3 regions of the Metabacillus dongyingensis genome follow, and region 2 is predicted to be linked to each of the others. Evidence: predicted binding sites of a transcription regulator. Region 2 holds the regulator's gene; each other region holds the start of a gene.
What was found. Region 2 encodes LexA, which represses DNA repair genes until DNA is damaged. Its sites were predicted from a motif close to CGAACATATGTTCG; they were not measured.
Positions count from the first base shown of each region.

Region 1: a site for LexA is predicted at 3,228-3,241, ahead of pcrA (DNA helicase PcrA). Genes of this name have one in related genera too.
Region 3: a site for LexA is predicted at 3,630-3,643, ahead of K8L98_RS17050 (Y-family DNA polymerase). Genes of this name have one in related genera too.

Region 1 covers NZ_CP082944.1:337,509-342,869, forward strand. The annotation lists gene K8L98_RS01835 (DUF3048 domain-containing protein) at 1-484, shown strand, start outside; gene K8L98_RS01840 (YerC/YecD family TrpR-related protein) at 508-816, shown strand; gene K8L98_RS01845 (DUF3231 family protein) at 1,188-2,177, opposite strand; gene pcrB (heptaprenylglyceryl phosphate synthase) at 2,360-3,046, shown strand; gene pcrA (DNA helicase PcrA) at 3,303-5,361, shown strand, end outside.
Region 2 covers NZ_CP082944.1:2,428,905-2,434,265, forward strand. The annotation lists gene K8L98_RS12060 (LysE family transporter) at 1-439, shown strand, start outside; gene K8L98_RS12065 (DUF6584 family protein) at 674-1,162, shown strand; gene K8L98_RS12070 (magnesium transporter CorA family protein) at 1,756-3,213, opposite strand; gene lexA (transcriptional repressor LexA) at 3,311-3,931, opposite strand; gene yneA (cell division suppressor protein YneA) at 4,090-4,404, shown strand; gene K8L98_RS12085 (YneB family resolvase-like protein) at 4,418-5,068, shown strand; gene K8L98_RS12090 (DUF896 domain-containing protein) at 5,136-5,361, shown strand, end outside.
Region 3 covers NZ_CP082944.1:3,447,509-3,452,869, forward strand. The annotation lists gene K8L98_RS17025 (alpha/beta hydrolase) at 1-692, shown strand, start outside; gene K8L98_RS17030 (DUF2552 family protein) at 736-978, opposite strand; gene K8L98_RS17035 (iron-sulfur cluster biosynthesis family protein) at 992-1,315, opposite strand; gene K8L98_RS17040 (CDGSH iron-sulfur domain-containing protein) at 1,601-1,798, shown strand; gene K8L98_RS17045 (YolD-like family protein) at 1,962-2,291, opposite strand; gene K8L98_RS17050 (Y-family DNA polymerase) at 2,309-3,571, opposite strand; gene K8L98_RS17055 (YqzH family protein) at 3,852-4,043, shown strand; gene K8L98_RS17060 (SDR family NAD(P)-dependent oxidoreductase) at 4,340-5,134, opposite strand; gene K8L98_RS17065 (MBL fold metallo-hydrolase) at 5,145-5,361, opposite strand, start outside.

The DNA.
Region 1 (5,361 bases), 2.1 Mb from region 2:
AAATATTAAAGAAGGTGCAGAGCTTAACAGAATTGACCTGCAGAAGCAGCCAAAACCGCTGCCATTTGCTGACACAAAAGAAACTCCTAAAGGTGATTCAGGTTTAGAAGCTATTGTCCGCTACGATCAGTCAGATGTGTGGAATTCAGAATATAAATACGACAAACAAACAGAGAAATACTTACGATATAGCAACAACGAACAAACGAAAGACCTGGAAACAGGAGAAGCCATTGCAGTTAATAATTTATTTATCGCTGAAATGAAGCATCAAACGATTGACGACTATGGAAGAAGAGCGATTGACTTAACATCCGGAGGCAAAGGAATCCTGCTGCAAAAAGGCGTCAGCCGCCAGGTGGAATGGCGCAATATTGACGGAAGAATCCTCCCTTACTTAAACGGAAAACCGATCGGATTTGTACCGGGAAAGACCTGGATTAACATAGTGCCTGCTCTAGAAAATCACGTTTCACTCCACTAATTTTCATAAAAGGAGAATTTAAGATGCAAATTGAAAAATTACGGGGAAAAGAACTCGACCAACTATTTGAATCTGTTTTATCACTAAAAAACCTTGAAGAATGCTATCGGTTCTTCGATGATCTGTGCACAGTGAACGAAATCCAGTCACTTGCCCAGCGTTTAGAAGTGGCACGCATGCTGCGCGAAGGTTTTACCTATCACAAAATTGAAACAGAAACAGGTGCCAGCACGGCAACCATTTCACGCGTAAAACGCTGCCTGAACTATGGCAACGACGCCTACACAATGGCGCTTGAACGCATTCAAACGCAGGAAACAAAGGAGTCTTGATTTGACGGGATTCGATTAGAAATGAATACGAAATAATAAAAGGATAAAATCACAATGATTTTATCCTTTTATTATTTCGTTAAGGCACTTCACCGTTTTTGTTGCCAATGTGAAATTGAGAATATTCCGCGCTTATGTTAAAGATGGCATTCTGAAAAATGAGTTGAATCTAGAAGAAGTCTCATTAACCAGAAATGCTGTCCGAATAACGATTTCAAGGAAAATTGAGAGTAAGCTTACAAGAATATTCAAAATGAATCCCTCCACATTGCAGGATCGTGTTAAATGAACGAACACATTGCATATTATTTATCTGATGATAAAACTTATTCTTCATATATGATGAGATGCGGTGCCTGCTTATTCGTCATTCAAGTCCTGTTTCCCATTTGAGGCGGTTCTTCCATCCAGCCATTTTTAATCATAATTTTTATTCCTTCATTGGCGTAGACGTAAATATCTTTTCCTATCAATGCTGTTTTCATGGATATATCATTTCTTAAACTGAAAATGGAACCAAAACTGCTTCCTACAAGCCCAAACCCATTAAGAAGATAAATACAGAACATCATTAGCTTTTCAGAAAATGGAGGGATTGTCGAATCAGTTACTGTACTCCCCGAAGAAGCTGAGAACTGAACATTGCTTTCTAGGAGAATTTCTTCGAAAGTTTTTATTTGTTTCTTGGCAAGTTCTTTTCCTTTTACAAAATATTGTCTAACTTCTTTGTTTTTAGCACATTGTGCAAAACCGGTTACAAGCTGCATGCCAATATGATTTGTTTCGATTCCGTGATGGAGATTGCCTATTTCAATGTCGTTTAAAGCCCGATTTTCACCAAAGAAACGAAATCCGTTCAAATAGTTTTTACTTTTTATAAATTCCGTTGATTTCGGCATGGTCACTTTTGGCGGCAGAGTAAGAATGCCATTATTAAGTAAATAATGGGTAGCCAGTTTATAAACCTTTTGCGTAGTAGTCGTTAATCCTTCATAAATGGTCATTACATCTTCACGGTATGCCATATTCATGTTAAGGGTGTACATACCCATGCTGATTTCTTTTAAAATACGAAGAAACATAATATCAAATCCATTGTCGTAAAGCTTTGGAGCTTCTAAGTTTACATCTTCTTTAGTAAATCCATTAGGAATGACTACACCTTCCTGTTCAAAAATGTCTTCGATTTTGATTACATAATGATTGAGTTCCTGCCATAAACCTCCCATAATATTTAAGGCTTGCTGATCATCAGCTTTTTCCATGAAATATTCTAATATTCTAAGAATCAGTGTTTTTTCCTGGTAGGTTAGCCACAGTGTACCGAGCTCAGATGAGCAAATAGGATTTTTTCCATTCAATGTTTTTTCCTCCGTTTTTTTAAATTATTATCTTCAAAATAGTTTTGAATTATGAATTAAGCCACTTTTAAAACGAACTCGTGAACAGATTGTCAAAACCTTCATAGCACCTGTGCGTTTTTTGCAGGACGTTAATTTGATATAATGTTTCAGGTGGAACCCGATTGTTAGGAGGAAAGACCATGTATGAAGTTGCCGAGTGGAAACATGTGTTCAAACTCGATCCAGATAAAGAAATAAGCGATGAAAATCTAGAAATATTATGCGAATCAGGAACAGATGCGATCATTGTCGGCGGAAGCGACAATGTGACGATGGATAATGTGTTAAACTTAATGTCCCGAATCAGAAGATATCTTGTTCCATGTGTGCTTGAGGTTTCAGAAATTGAGTCGATCATACCGGGATTTGACTTGTATTTTATCCCGTCCGTTATGAACAGCATGAATACGAAGTGGGTAATGGGACTGCATCACGAGGCTGTGAAAGAATACGGTGAGATCATGAGCTGGGATGAGCTGATTGTTGAAGGCTATTGTATTTTAAATGGTGACTGCAAAGCGGCAAAACTGACAGAGGCGAATACGGAGTTATCAGCAGATGATGTCATGGCGTATGCACGCATGGCAGAAAAAATGTTCCATATGCCAATCTTTTATCTAGAATACAGCGGAACTTACGGAGACGTAAATGTAGTACAGGCTGCAAGCTCTGTCTTATCCTCTACCAAACTATTTTACGGCGGAGGCATTGAAACGCCAGAACAGGCAGCTGAAATGGCTGAATTTGCAGATGTTGTGGTTGTCGGCAATGTTATCTATGATGATTTTCAATCCGCTTTGAAAACAGTAAAAGCAGTAAAACCTTGAGAAGAAGAAATAAAGTTTAGCGCATTTATGTCTAGCTCCATCGCCCAGCTCCTCGGCCAGAACAAATCCGCAGGAAAAGTCAAACCCGGACTTTTCTGCCGGATTCTTATCTGCCTTTCGGAGCTAAACGGGCGCTTCCGCTTTTCGTAATTGCATTTAACTCAGGATATGAGATAAAATAAGAACATACGTTTGATAAGGTGGTGCCCGGAACGTGCAATTTTTAACAGATCAATTATTGAATGGTTTAAACGATATGCAGAAAGAAGCGGTCAAGGCAACAGATGGACCGCTCTTAATAATGGCCGGAGCAGGAAGCGGCAAGACGAGTGTGCTCACAAGAAGAATTGCTTACTTAATGGTTGAAAAAGGCGTAGCGCCATGGAACATCCTTGCGATTACGTTTACAAATAAAGCGGCGCGTGAAATGAAAGAAAGAATCGGAAAACTGCTTGGACCAGGTGCAGATGATATTTGGATCTCGACCTTTCACTCCATGTGTGTCCGTATCTTAAGAAGAGATATCGACCGGATCGGAATCAGCAGAAACTTCTCGATTCTTGATACGACAGACCAGCTTTCTGTCATAAAATCCATTCTGAAAGAACGCAATATCGATCCGAAGAAGTTTGACCCGCGAAGCATTTTAGGCAGCATCAGCGGAGCGAAAAATGAACTGATCACTCCTGATGAGTTCGAAAAGACAGCAGGCGGCATGTACGAGCAGGTCGCAAGCGATGTTTACAAGGATTATCAAAAGAAGCTGCTGAAAAACCAGTCGCTTGATTTTGATGATTTGATCATGACAACGATTCAGCTTTTTCAGCGTGTTCCTGAAGTGCTTGAGTTTTACCAGCGCAAATTTCAGTTTATCCACGTGGATGAGTATCAGGATACGAATAAAGCGCAGTACTTATTGGTTAAAATGCTTGCATCACGTTTCCAAAATCTATGTGTTGTCGGTGATTCCGATCAGTCTATTTATCGCTGGCGCGGTGCGGATATCGCGAACATTCTCTCCTTTGAGAAGGATTACCCGACTGCGAGCGTGATTTTGCTTGAGCAGAATTACCGTTCCACACAGCGTATCCTGGAAGCGGCAAACGGAGTTATTAAAAACAACATGAACCGCAAAGCGAAAAATCTCTGGACGCAAAATGATGAAGGACAGAAAATCAACTATTACCGCGCTGACAGTGAATCAGTCGAAGGGCAGTTCGTAGCGGGAAAAATCAATCAGCTTGTTTCTTCAGAAGGTAGAAAGCTATCTGATTTTGCGATTCTCTACCGCACCAATGCACAGTCCCGTGTTATTGAGGAAATTCTGCTCAAATCAAATATCAATTACACCATTGTCGGCGGGATTAAGTTCTACGACAGAAAAGAAATTAAAGATATCCTTGCATACTTAAGATTGATTGCCAATCCGGATGATGATATCAGCTTGGCGCGTGTTATTAACACACCTAAGCGCGGTGTAGGCGCCACATCAGTCGATAAGATTGCTCAGTATGCGCTTGATAATGACTTATCTCTGTTCGGTGCGATTGAGCAAATCGAATTTGCAGGCGTAAGCGGGCGTGTAGTCAGTGCGATGGTGGATTTCCGAGAGCTTGTCCGCAACCTTGCGAACATGCAGGATTACTTGTCTGTCACTGAGCTTGCTGAAGAAGTGATTGAAAAGACAGGATATCGCGAAATGCTGAAAACCGAAAAAACAATTGAAGCACAAAGCCGTCTTGAGAATATTGATGAGTTCTTATCTGTTACGCAAAACTTCGAGAAAAATAGTGAAGATAAAAGCCTGGTAGCCTTTTTAACCGATTTGGCTTTAGTTGCGGATATTGATAAATTAGATGAAGATGAGGAAGCCTCTAAAGAAGCCGTCGTGCTAATGACTCTTCACTCTGCAAAAGGACTAGAGTTTCCGGTTGTCTTCTTAATGGGTGTCGAGGAAGGGGTATTCCCCCACAGCCGTTCACTTATGGAAGAAGCGGAAATGGAAGAGGAGAGACGTCTTGCTTATGTCGGTATTACCCGCGCTGAAAAAGAGCTGTACATTACGAATGCTAAAATGAGAACTCTTTTCGGACGAACAAGCATGAATCCTGAATCCCGTTTCATATCAGAGATTCCGTCTGAACTGCTGGAGAATTTAAATGAAGTGAAAAAGAGCGCTGCTCCATTTGCTGCGAAAACCCGTCCTGACAGACGGCCACAGGTCAACAGACCGATTGCGGCTTCAACAGGCGGAGACGAAATTGCCTGGTCTGTCGGCAATAAAGCGGAGCATAAAAAATGGGGAATCGGCACAG
Region 2 (5,361 bases):
AATAATGTTATTGTGTAGCTATTTTAATCTTTTGCTTGAAAATTTCATTCCACAAATTGAATTTATAATGACTACCCTAGGTGCAATCTATATGTTGTATCTGGCCATGAAAATTATTACCGGTAAAAATAATGCTAAAGACAATGATGGGGACAAGAATAACAGTTTTTTAACAGGTATGCTTTTACAATTCATAAATCCGAAAGGTATTTTATATGGCATAACTGCAATTTCAACCTTCATCCTTCCATATCACAGTTCAAATTTCAGCTTACTATTTTATTCATTATTTCTAGCTTTTGTTGGTTTTATGAGTACTTTCTGTTGGAGTGTGTTTGGTTCAATTTTTCAAACGTTTTTATCAAAGTATAGAAGTCAGTTTAATGTAATTATGGCTTTGTTATTAGTGTATAGTGCAATTTCGATTCTTGTAGAATAAAACAGGTTTCTTGTTAACGGAGGCTATAGTTTAATAAGCACAAGCCGGCTTCAACAGCCTTAAATAGTATTATTTATCTCAACAATCGAGCGCAATTCACAAATAGTGGATCGTGTCCTTTATTCCACAATCGGGGGCGATTGCAGCATAGAGTGTTTGCCCTTTGACTATTAGCTAATAGGATAGTTTAGTTTAGGAAGCAACTATCCTAAGAAGATAAATGAGGTGTTTTACATAGAAAAATTACCAGTTAAGACTATTAAGAAGATTGAAGAGGACATTAAGAAAAATGATTTAGGCAAAGCAAGGGATAGACTACACGGGTTAATTTCAACTTACCCAAATGAGTTAGAGCTCCGCAGAAAGTTGGGGGACATCTATTTCACATTAAAATATCCATCAATGGCAGGTCGCTACTGGTATTTAGAAAAGAATAAAACACCGGAAATGATCCAAGCTTGTATTCAATTTGAAAAAACTATGGGAAATGATCCTTTCCTTATAGCAAGAGCTTTAAAATTTAAAGGTGACAATGAAATTTTAAAAAACCTGGAATTAGATCAGGTAATTTCACCTGTACAAGATAAAGTGAAAGAAAAACTGCAGGAAGAACCTGACGATTCATTGTATGATAAATTATTTGTTATTGGTTGCTTTTCGATAATAATATTAACAATTCTCTTTGCAATAATAGGAGTATACTCACTCTTTAATTGGCTTTGATCCAGCAAAAATGGAAAGCTAATCAAAAACTACTAATGTTTTAATGTAAATCAAATGTTATTCAACAATCGGGGGCGATTGCAGCAAAGTGTAATCGCCATTTGGTAACTTTTAAAATGTTTTTTATGTTTGATGGTATAATCTATTTTAAATAAGATCTGCTTTTAATCGGAGGTATATATTGTTTTAAACGAAGATTTGGAATTCATATTGAGTAAATTTGAGGAACTTGAAAGTAACGATGTGGAAATAGATGATATTGAAGGCGAGACCATATCAATTCAATAAAGTATAAAAGATATATAATGTTTAAATACAATATCAATAATTTTTTGACCCCAAAATTGACCACTTTTTGACCACCAAAGTATCAACTTTAATATAATTAATAACTCACTAATTTTTCAAAAGTATTGATATAATAAGGTTTTATTACCTAATTAAACTTAAAAAACACAAAGTATATGTTCAGAACTCAAGTTCACCCTTGGGAAAGAGAACAGTATATGTATCAATATTAATTACACAAAAACCCTTCAGCAGATGTTGAGGGGTTTTTGTGTAATTAATATAGAAAAAAGCATCGGCTTTACTCAGTCAAGGTTTTCAGATTTTCCCTTATCAAAATAGTCTTTAAGCAGTCTTATGATTGCAATCCCGGCAAGTACACTCCCTACAGCAATACCTGATAAAGCTACAACGAGCGAAATATATTCAAAAACAGAATAACCGGCAAGCTTGCTCCACTCAATTTTCCCCCGCCAGTCTTCAATCACCAGATTCATTCCGTAAATCCCGGAAATAACAGTATAAGTCGTTAAGATCAGCAATAGAGAATTATGACGTTTACTTGCAAATTTTTCCTGATTTTGATAAAGACTGTCCATCGTGTTTATTACCTCTTTGTAAAGAGTTTCAATTTTAAAGCGATCTTTCATCAAAACAGAAAGCTCTTGTCCCTCAGTCCGGCTGCTGATTTCAGAAAAAATATATTTGGCGGTAAAATTGGCAATCGATCTGATCAGTTTGTCCATTTTATCTTGTTTTTGGTCAATATAGAGCTGTGAATAACTGTATGAAAGCTTTAAAAGGACAATTTTATAAAATAAGTGCAGAATCATATTGTAATATAGCTGGCCATACATTTCTTCAGCAATGAGTTTTTCATTTTTGCTGTCTCTGCTGATGCATGTAAATGTATGGTCGCTGATAATATGAAAACTATCCGGGGACCACCTGTCATAAACATGATCATTTACGTATTTTTCGATGTACTTTTGATTGGTTGCAGAGATGTATGGCTGTTTTTTTTCTTTATATCCATTCATATGTCCGATTCTGAATAAATCGTTATTTGTTATTTGATTATCAGGAGCAGCCATTAAAAAACTGGATACGAACATTCTTTCATCAATAAAATAAGGAAGGCTGCCCAGATAAGTTGATTGATCATTCTCGCTTTTTTCTATGAAGGGGACGATGAATGGACAAAGGTCCTGGAAGATAAAATCCTGAGTCTTGTCAAAACGTTTTTCACCACAATAGAGAACAGTACCTTTTTCTTCTGTAATTGAGGGCTCGAGAACGCGAAAATGATCCATAAAATCCAGTGCATCACTTAAAGAGAAATCTTCATTGTTATTGTAAGGGTCTGTTCGAATCGTTACCATTCCGATAGAGAAAGGACAAAGGTAGATATCAATTGAATGAACCTTCAAAGAAAATGAATTGTGTGCAGTATCAAGTCTGCATTTCAAATTTAAAGGCTTTGAGTAACGGTTTATCGCTTTTTCTTTATATTTGTCAGGGAATAAGATTTGTTCTATGTACGGCATAAAATAATGATTCAAACGTTTATGCGGGATATCAATGCTCTCCCCGTAATATTTATTTTGCTGTTTAACATTCTCAATTGAAAAAAATTCAAACCCGTTGGCTAACAGCTCCTCAATTAACTCCTTAGTGCAGTCCTGAGCCCATGAAAAGGGAAAAATGAATTGGCAATTCGTTCGCAGTATGGTTATTTCATCATGAATAATATTGGAATTCATAGGTTACCTCTTCTAAATTTTATCAATTATTATATATTCCCCTTGTTAAAGAGCATAAAACGCCAAAATAAAAATCTTTGCTGAGCAGCAAAGATTTTTAATGAATATTCCGGTAAACCCCAATGACTTTCCCTAAAATTGAAACATTTCGCAGAATAATAGGATCCATGGTTGAATTTTCAGGCTGAAGGCGAATGAAGTCTTTTTCTTTAAAGAAACGTTTTACTGTTGCTTCATCATCTTCTGTCATGGCAACTACGATATCTCCGTTATTTGCTGTTTTTTGCTGTTTAACAATTACCATATCCCCGTCCAGAATTCCAGCTTCTATCATACTGTCTCCCATAATCTCGAGCATGAATACTTGATCATCTGCTGCTGCAAACGTATCAGGAAGCGGAAAATATTCCTCAACATTTTCGATGGCTGTTATAGGGGAACCCGCTGTAACCTTACCGATAATCGGAACATTTATAACATTTGATCTTGGAATATGTGAAGTCTCTTCTTCTAAAATTTCAATGGCTCTGGGCTTAGTTGGATCGCGTCTGATTAGTCCCTTGCTCTCTAGCCTGGCCAGGTGGCCGTGGACAGTTGAACTAGAAGCAAGGCCGACAGCTTCGCCAATTTCGCGAACAGAAGGCGGATAACCTTTTTTCTGAACTTCTAATTTGATGAAGTTTAAGATATCCTGCTGTCTTTTTGATAATTTTGTCATCTTATGCACCTCGCGTCCTGTAATTTATGTTGATTATAGCATGTTTTTCCTGTGCATACAAACATAAGTTCGAAAAAATCCGTTGACAGAAACGTTTGTTCGCATTATACTAAAAATATCAAAAGTGCGAACAAACATTCTATTTCGAGGTGGGGATTATGTTGAAAGAATCTTTTTCTTATTTACTCTCATTTTTTATCGTCGTTATTGTTGCTGTCTTTGCTTTATCTTATACTGGTGAAAAAGACAGAATGGATCACTACGTAAATATAGAAGTTACTGAAGGGGACAGCATCTGGAGTATTGCTGACAAATTTAAAGAACATCATAATCTTTCTAAGTCAGATTTTGTCGAGTGGGTACAGGAAAAAAACGGTATGGAGACTGCAGTAATTAAACCTGGTGAACAAGTCTTTATACCCATTGAGAAGACAGCCTTTTATGAGGTCAATCAAATAGCAAGCAAGAAATAGGGAAGTGAGAACACTGAACGCCATCATCTATTGCAGAGTCAGCACAGTGAAAGAAGAACAGGAAACATCTCTTTTAAGACAGAAGGAAGAGCTCATAAATCTTTCTGAGCAGCACAGCATGAATATTGTAAAAGTGATTGAAGAGCAGGCCAGCGGCTATGATATAGAGAGGGACGGGATATTTGAACTGTTTGACTGCATCAAAAATCAGCAGGTGGATGCAATCCTGATCCAGGATGAAACAAGGCTTGGGAGGGGAAACGCCAGAATTGCACTCATTCATTTTCTTCTAAAAGAGGGAATAACACTTTATTCCGTTACACATAACGGCAGGCTTCTGCTCTCAGAAGCTGATTCTATGGTGCTTGAAATCGTCAGCATTGTTGAAGAATATCAGAGAAAGATTCATAATCTGAAAATCAAAAGAGGCATGCAGCGTGCGGTCCAAAACGGGTTTAAACCTCAAAATAACCTGTCTAATATTCATGGGAGCCCCGGGAAGGATAAAAAAGAGCTTCCTGTTTCAGAAATTGTCCGCTTAAAACAAAACAAACTGACATTTGCAGAAATTGCTGCTACTTTGAGAGGCTTTGGCCATGATGTTTCAAAGGCAACAGTACATAGAAGATATCAGGAATATATGAAACAATCAGGAGACCAATAAGTTGTCTTTTACAGTCATTTTTAGTACGATAGCATAGTGAATCTATCTACAAAAAGGAGTTACCATTATGCTTTCAAAAGAAAAAATGGCTAGAATCAATGAACTTTCAAAAAAGGCTAAATCAAGCGCTTTGTCACCTGAAGAACTAAAAGAACAGCAAAGCCTGAGACAGGAATACCTGCAGGTGTTTCGCGGTTCCATGAAAAATACATTAAAAGGCGTTACGATCCTCGACCCAAACGGTACGGATGTAACACCTCAAAAACTAAAAGATGAGAAGAAGCGAAACCTTC
Region 3 (5,361 bases), 1.0 Mb from region 2:
AAACCTATTCGTATGTGATTATTTGCCACGGGGTCACGATGAACCGGTATAATTCCATCAAGTACATGAAGCTCTTTTTAAACAGGGGTATGAACGTGCTGATCTATGATCACCGGAGACACGGGGAAACGGGCGGTAAAACGACGAGCTTTGGGCATTATGAAAAATTTGATCTCCAGTCTGTTGTGCACTGGCTGAAAGATCGGGTTGGCGATGAACTGCATCTCGGCATTCACGGAGAATCAATGGGAGCTGTTACCACGCTGCTTTATGCAGGCCTGGTTGAAGACGGGGCTGATTATTATATTGCCGATTGCCCATTTTCTGATTTACAGGAGCAGCTGCTGTACCGCTTAAAATCCGATTTTAAACTTCCGGGTTACCTGGTTATGCCGATCGCAAGACGCTTTCTTAAACTCCGCGACGGCTATTCTCTGCAGGATGTCTCCCCCATTGCTGTAATTGACCGTATCCATCATCCTGTTTTATTTATTCACAGCAAGGACGACGATTACATACCAGCTGCAATGACACAGCAATTGTTTGATAAAAAGCCTGGCTTCAAAAAGATTTACTTTGCTGAAAAAGGTGCGCATGCTATGTCCTATACCGAAAACCGGGAAGAATATGAACGCATCATTGATGAGTTTTTTGAGGAATTGAAGAAAAAACGGCATACTGCCAAGCTATAAGAGAAATGCCCGGATTCAGGGCCCTGAATCCGGGCATTTCGTTTTAACCAAGAACATCTGTTATTTCTTTCATGTTTTCACCCATATAGGCGATGGCTTCGTCAATTGTGGCGAACTCTTTTGCCTCAAAGGTCATTTCATCCTGCAGAAGCCAGACATCTTTCTTATCCTCGTATACGCCGCCGATGGACCAATGAAGCAGTGTATAAGGATGATTGCTGTTTAAAAAGGAAACCCATGTTTTATTCAATGCAATATTTTTAAGTGACGTTAAGCGATCCTTCATCTTTTTCTCCACCTCACTTTACTGTCAAGCTCATGCGGGGATTCAAGATTTGCGAAGGACATGTCAGCATGTATGTGTTTGCTGTTTCATTAAAATCGATGGTCATTTTTTCATCTAAGAAAACCATTTTAGATTTCTCAACAAGAACTGAAAATGCATTTGTTTCGATTTCCAGATCATCACTGTCTTTTTCATCTATGAGCCAAAGTGCCGTAACACCGCTGACAACGCAGCCGCAGCCGTCTGTATCATATTTTAGTTTGATGTGCTTACCTGAATTCTTCTGTACGTTCCCTGAAATTTTTTTGATTGCTCGATCTGTCCATTTTATTTCCATCATCTATGTCTCCTCATTTCAGCTTGCTTACGGTCATTTTATCATAAGTTTCCAAAACACGCATAAGGTGAAAATTCATCAAAAAGGGATGATTTTGCCCTTTTTGATGATTAGTTGAACCAATCGGGCTTTTACGGGCAGGTTTCCCCACTGATTACTTTATAGAGCCATAAAACATGGAGTCGGGGATATTACTGCCCGTTAATGCGGGATGAGAGCTTGCTTTGTCACATTGGAATGCCCGAATGAATACTTGTGTGTATAGAAAAAAGGAGGTTATAAAAGATGGATAAAGTTCAAATTAAAGTGAATGATAATGGATCGCTCCGTGTCACCGGTGATGTGGAATTAGTTGATGCAGAGGGCAGCGTGTTTCAAACGAAACAAAGCTTTTCCCTTTGCCGCTGCGGGTTATCAAAGAGGATGCCGTTTTGTGATGGATCTCACAAGGGGACGTTTCAGTCAGTTGTGCGCGCTGAATAAGGCCGCTGATAAATTCACTATGTTGAAAAAGTTTTATAGCGAAAAACCTGATTTTATTAGCCGTTTCGAGATTTTTATTAGCCAAACTTCTGATTTTTATAGCTGAATTGCCATTTTCATTAGTCAAATTGCAAAACCAAAAAAGACTGTCTCAAAAGACAGTCTATTTCTCGCGGATATCTGTTATTTTGTTCAATGGCAGATCAAAGCGGGCTTCTTCTCCATTCACGATCCGAATGCATCCGCGGATCGGATCTACATAATGCACATATCCTTCCTGCACATGGAAACCATGATTTTCATAGTACGTAAAAGCAAGCTCACGGTTTTCTTCCATGGCAAGACTGATCAATTCATTGAAATGCTCCAGCTGCTGCTCATCCACCGCAGGCTTGGCTGCATATCCCTGTTCGATCTCAAGCTCCCGTAAAATTTTCACATGCTCAGGCAGCATCATGGATGTCCATTTGATATTGCCCCGGTCCCGAATCATGACGATCCCTCCTTTTGTTAAGCTTTATGTCCGCCGACAAGCTTGGCGCGGTGCCTCGCGGTGCCGGCGGTTGTATAGGAAACGGCGCGCAGCAGGGCATCTGAGCCGTATTTTCCCCGAATGGAGTCCATCACATAACCGAGGATCTGTTCTTTTTCACGGTTAGGCTGAAACAAATCCAGCTGCATTTCGGCATCATCTTCAATATTGGACAGAGCAATTGAAATTTTCCGGACGGTTTTATTTGCATAAAATTGATCAAATAATGCGATGCATGTTTCGTAAAGCTCCATTGTGATATTGGTTGGCTGGCGCATCGTCCGGGAGCGGTGAAATCCGCCTCCAAGTTCATCGTGACTGTAGCCGATCCCAAGGCTGACTGTTCTGCCCGCTTTCCGGTGGCTGCGTGCTCTTCTTGCGACTTCCTCGCACATCTCAAGGATGACATGCTTCACTTCTTTCGGGTCGGGATAGTCCCTCATTAAAATCTGGCTTTTGCCGAAGCTGATCTGCCCCTGCAGAATCGGTGCACCAATTTCAGACAGGTCAACGCCCCAGGCATGATAATAGAGCTGATTTCCCATAATGCCGAATTTCTTCTCCAGGACCTCAAGCGGATGACGCGCAAGCTGCCCCACATTAAAGATTCCCATCCGGTTCAGTGTTTTTTCAACCTGGCTGCCGATGCCCCACATTTCCCGGAGCGGCGCGACCTTCCAGAGCTTTTCCTTCACATCATCGTACGTCCATTCCGCAATTCCTTTTTTCTTCGCCTCTAAATCAAGGCAGATTTTAGAGAGCAGCATATTAGGACCGATGCCAATCGCACACGGGAGGGAAAATTCGCGTTCCATATCATCTCTGATTTTGTCTGCAATGGTCCAGGCATCTCCCCATATCCCCTCGACTCCATCGACTTGAATAAAGCTCTCGTCCACACTGTACGTATGGATGGCATCCTTTGGAACGTACCGGTGGAAGAGACGCGTAAGCTCGGTTGAGATCCGGACAAAGGAGGCCATCTTTGCATTTACAATGCGAATGCGGGGATCTTTTGGAATTTCGAACAAACGAGATCCGGTTTTAATGCCAAATTCCTTTTTCAGACAAGGTGAAGCTGCAAGCACAATACTCCCCTGCCGCTCTGTATCGCCGACAACAGCTAAATGGCATGTCAGCGGATCGAGTCCATACAGGACCGCTGCGCAGCTTGCATAAAAGCTTTTCATGTCAATGCACAGAATTTTTCGTTTTGGAAATTGACTGTAATCCTCAATCATAGTTCTTACTCCTCATGACAGAATATATGTTCGTTTCTATTGTATGATTAATAGTAAGCGAATATACGTTCGATTTCAATGGTAGTTTTTCCCGCAAAAAGCGTAATCGCCCGTTTAACTCCGGGAGTCAGATAACTTTGCTGACGAATCCGTTCTGGCCGAAGAGTTGGGCGGCGGAGCTGGACAATACGTAAAATTTTATAGATCCTATACTCCTAAAAACACCGGCTTGGCATCCGCTGAAAACCCGCTTATAATCATGTGTAAGAAGAGGTGGAACATGGATGAAAAATGGATTTATAAAATGATTCAGCAATCCTTTCAGCAATATGAGCTAGAGGGATCGCTTAGTGAAAAAGAAGCACATGATCTTGTGGCAAAAGTAATAGAAAAAAAGCAGCAGGAAGAAACGGAATGGTTTGAAGTAGTTGAGGATGTTGTGTATGGATATGTGACGAATCAGGAGCTATAGTCAGAAAAGCGGAACAGGCCATTCAGATATGGCAGGGAGATAAGAACTCAACAGAAAAGGGCAGGTTTGACCCAGCCGCTTGTATCATACAGCCGAAATGAGGATTTTCACAGCCGTTTTTGCAAATCTTTCAGCCGTTTTCGGATTTTAATCAGCCAAAGCGTTTTTTTTTGCTTCTGCCGTTTGTCAGCCGAATACCGCAAGCAGAGAAATTCAGCCGGCAAGCGAACAGCACAATGTTATTATCCGGAATTCTCCTGTAAAAGCACAAAACCGGCCGATGGGCCGGTTTTGTTTTATTTCCTTGATAACGCCTTCCCCGCCACTTTTTCAAACAAACGGGGCATAAGCTGATAAAAGCTGCTGCCCGCATTCATCCAGCCGGGCAAGTTAATTTCACGCCTGTCAGAGAGCATGGAGCCCACAATCTTCTCTGACACCCTATCAGGATTCAGCATAAAACGCTCCACATTTTTTACATAGTTGCCGCTTTGGTCGGCGATTTCGAAAAAGTCCGTTTTAATAGGGCCAGGATTAACCGATGTGACATGAATATTCGTTTCTAAAAGCTCCATCCGCAGGCTGTTTGTAAACCCGAGCACGGCATGCTTGGAAGCAGCATATAAGCTTGATTTAGGCGTGGCAAGCTTTCCTGCCTGTGAAGCGATATTGATGATGTGGCCATCGTTTCGCTTCTTCATGGAAGGAAGCACCATTTTTGTGCATGCGATTAAGCCGAAGACGTTCACTTCAAACATCGATTTCATTTCCTCAAGAGTAGCATCCAGAACAGTGTTGAAAATACCGAATCCGGCATTATTAACCAGAACATCAATTTGCGGAATGTCATTCATCATCTGGTCAAATGTCTGCTGAACAGCATTCAGATCACTGACATCGAGCTGATAGTAAAGACAAGAAACCTGGTAATTTTTTGTAATGTGTTCAGCAGCAGCAGCCAAACGGTCCGATCTTCTCGCAAGTAAAATGGGATGTCCGCCGCTCTTAGCCACAAGCACCGCCATTTTTTCGCCAATTCCGCCTGACGCTCCTGTTATGACTACGTAGCGGTTTTTCAGTCTTTCATTCATTTCGTACACCTCAGCAAGAATAAATTTTCTTTGCTCCCTCCATATGCCCTTTAATTACTCCCAATGCCTCTAAATAATCCAGCTGTCCAACCGTTTCCGACATAGTGAGCATCATTTGTCTTTTATAAAGATGCGGAAAGAGCCTCTGACAAGCTTCAAATGCTGTCATCGGTTTTTCTTTTATATAGCCGCGCACTTCAAATGCACGTTCCTCCTGTTTTTTCAAG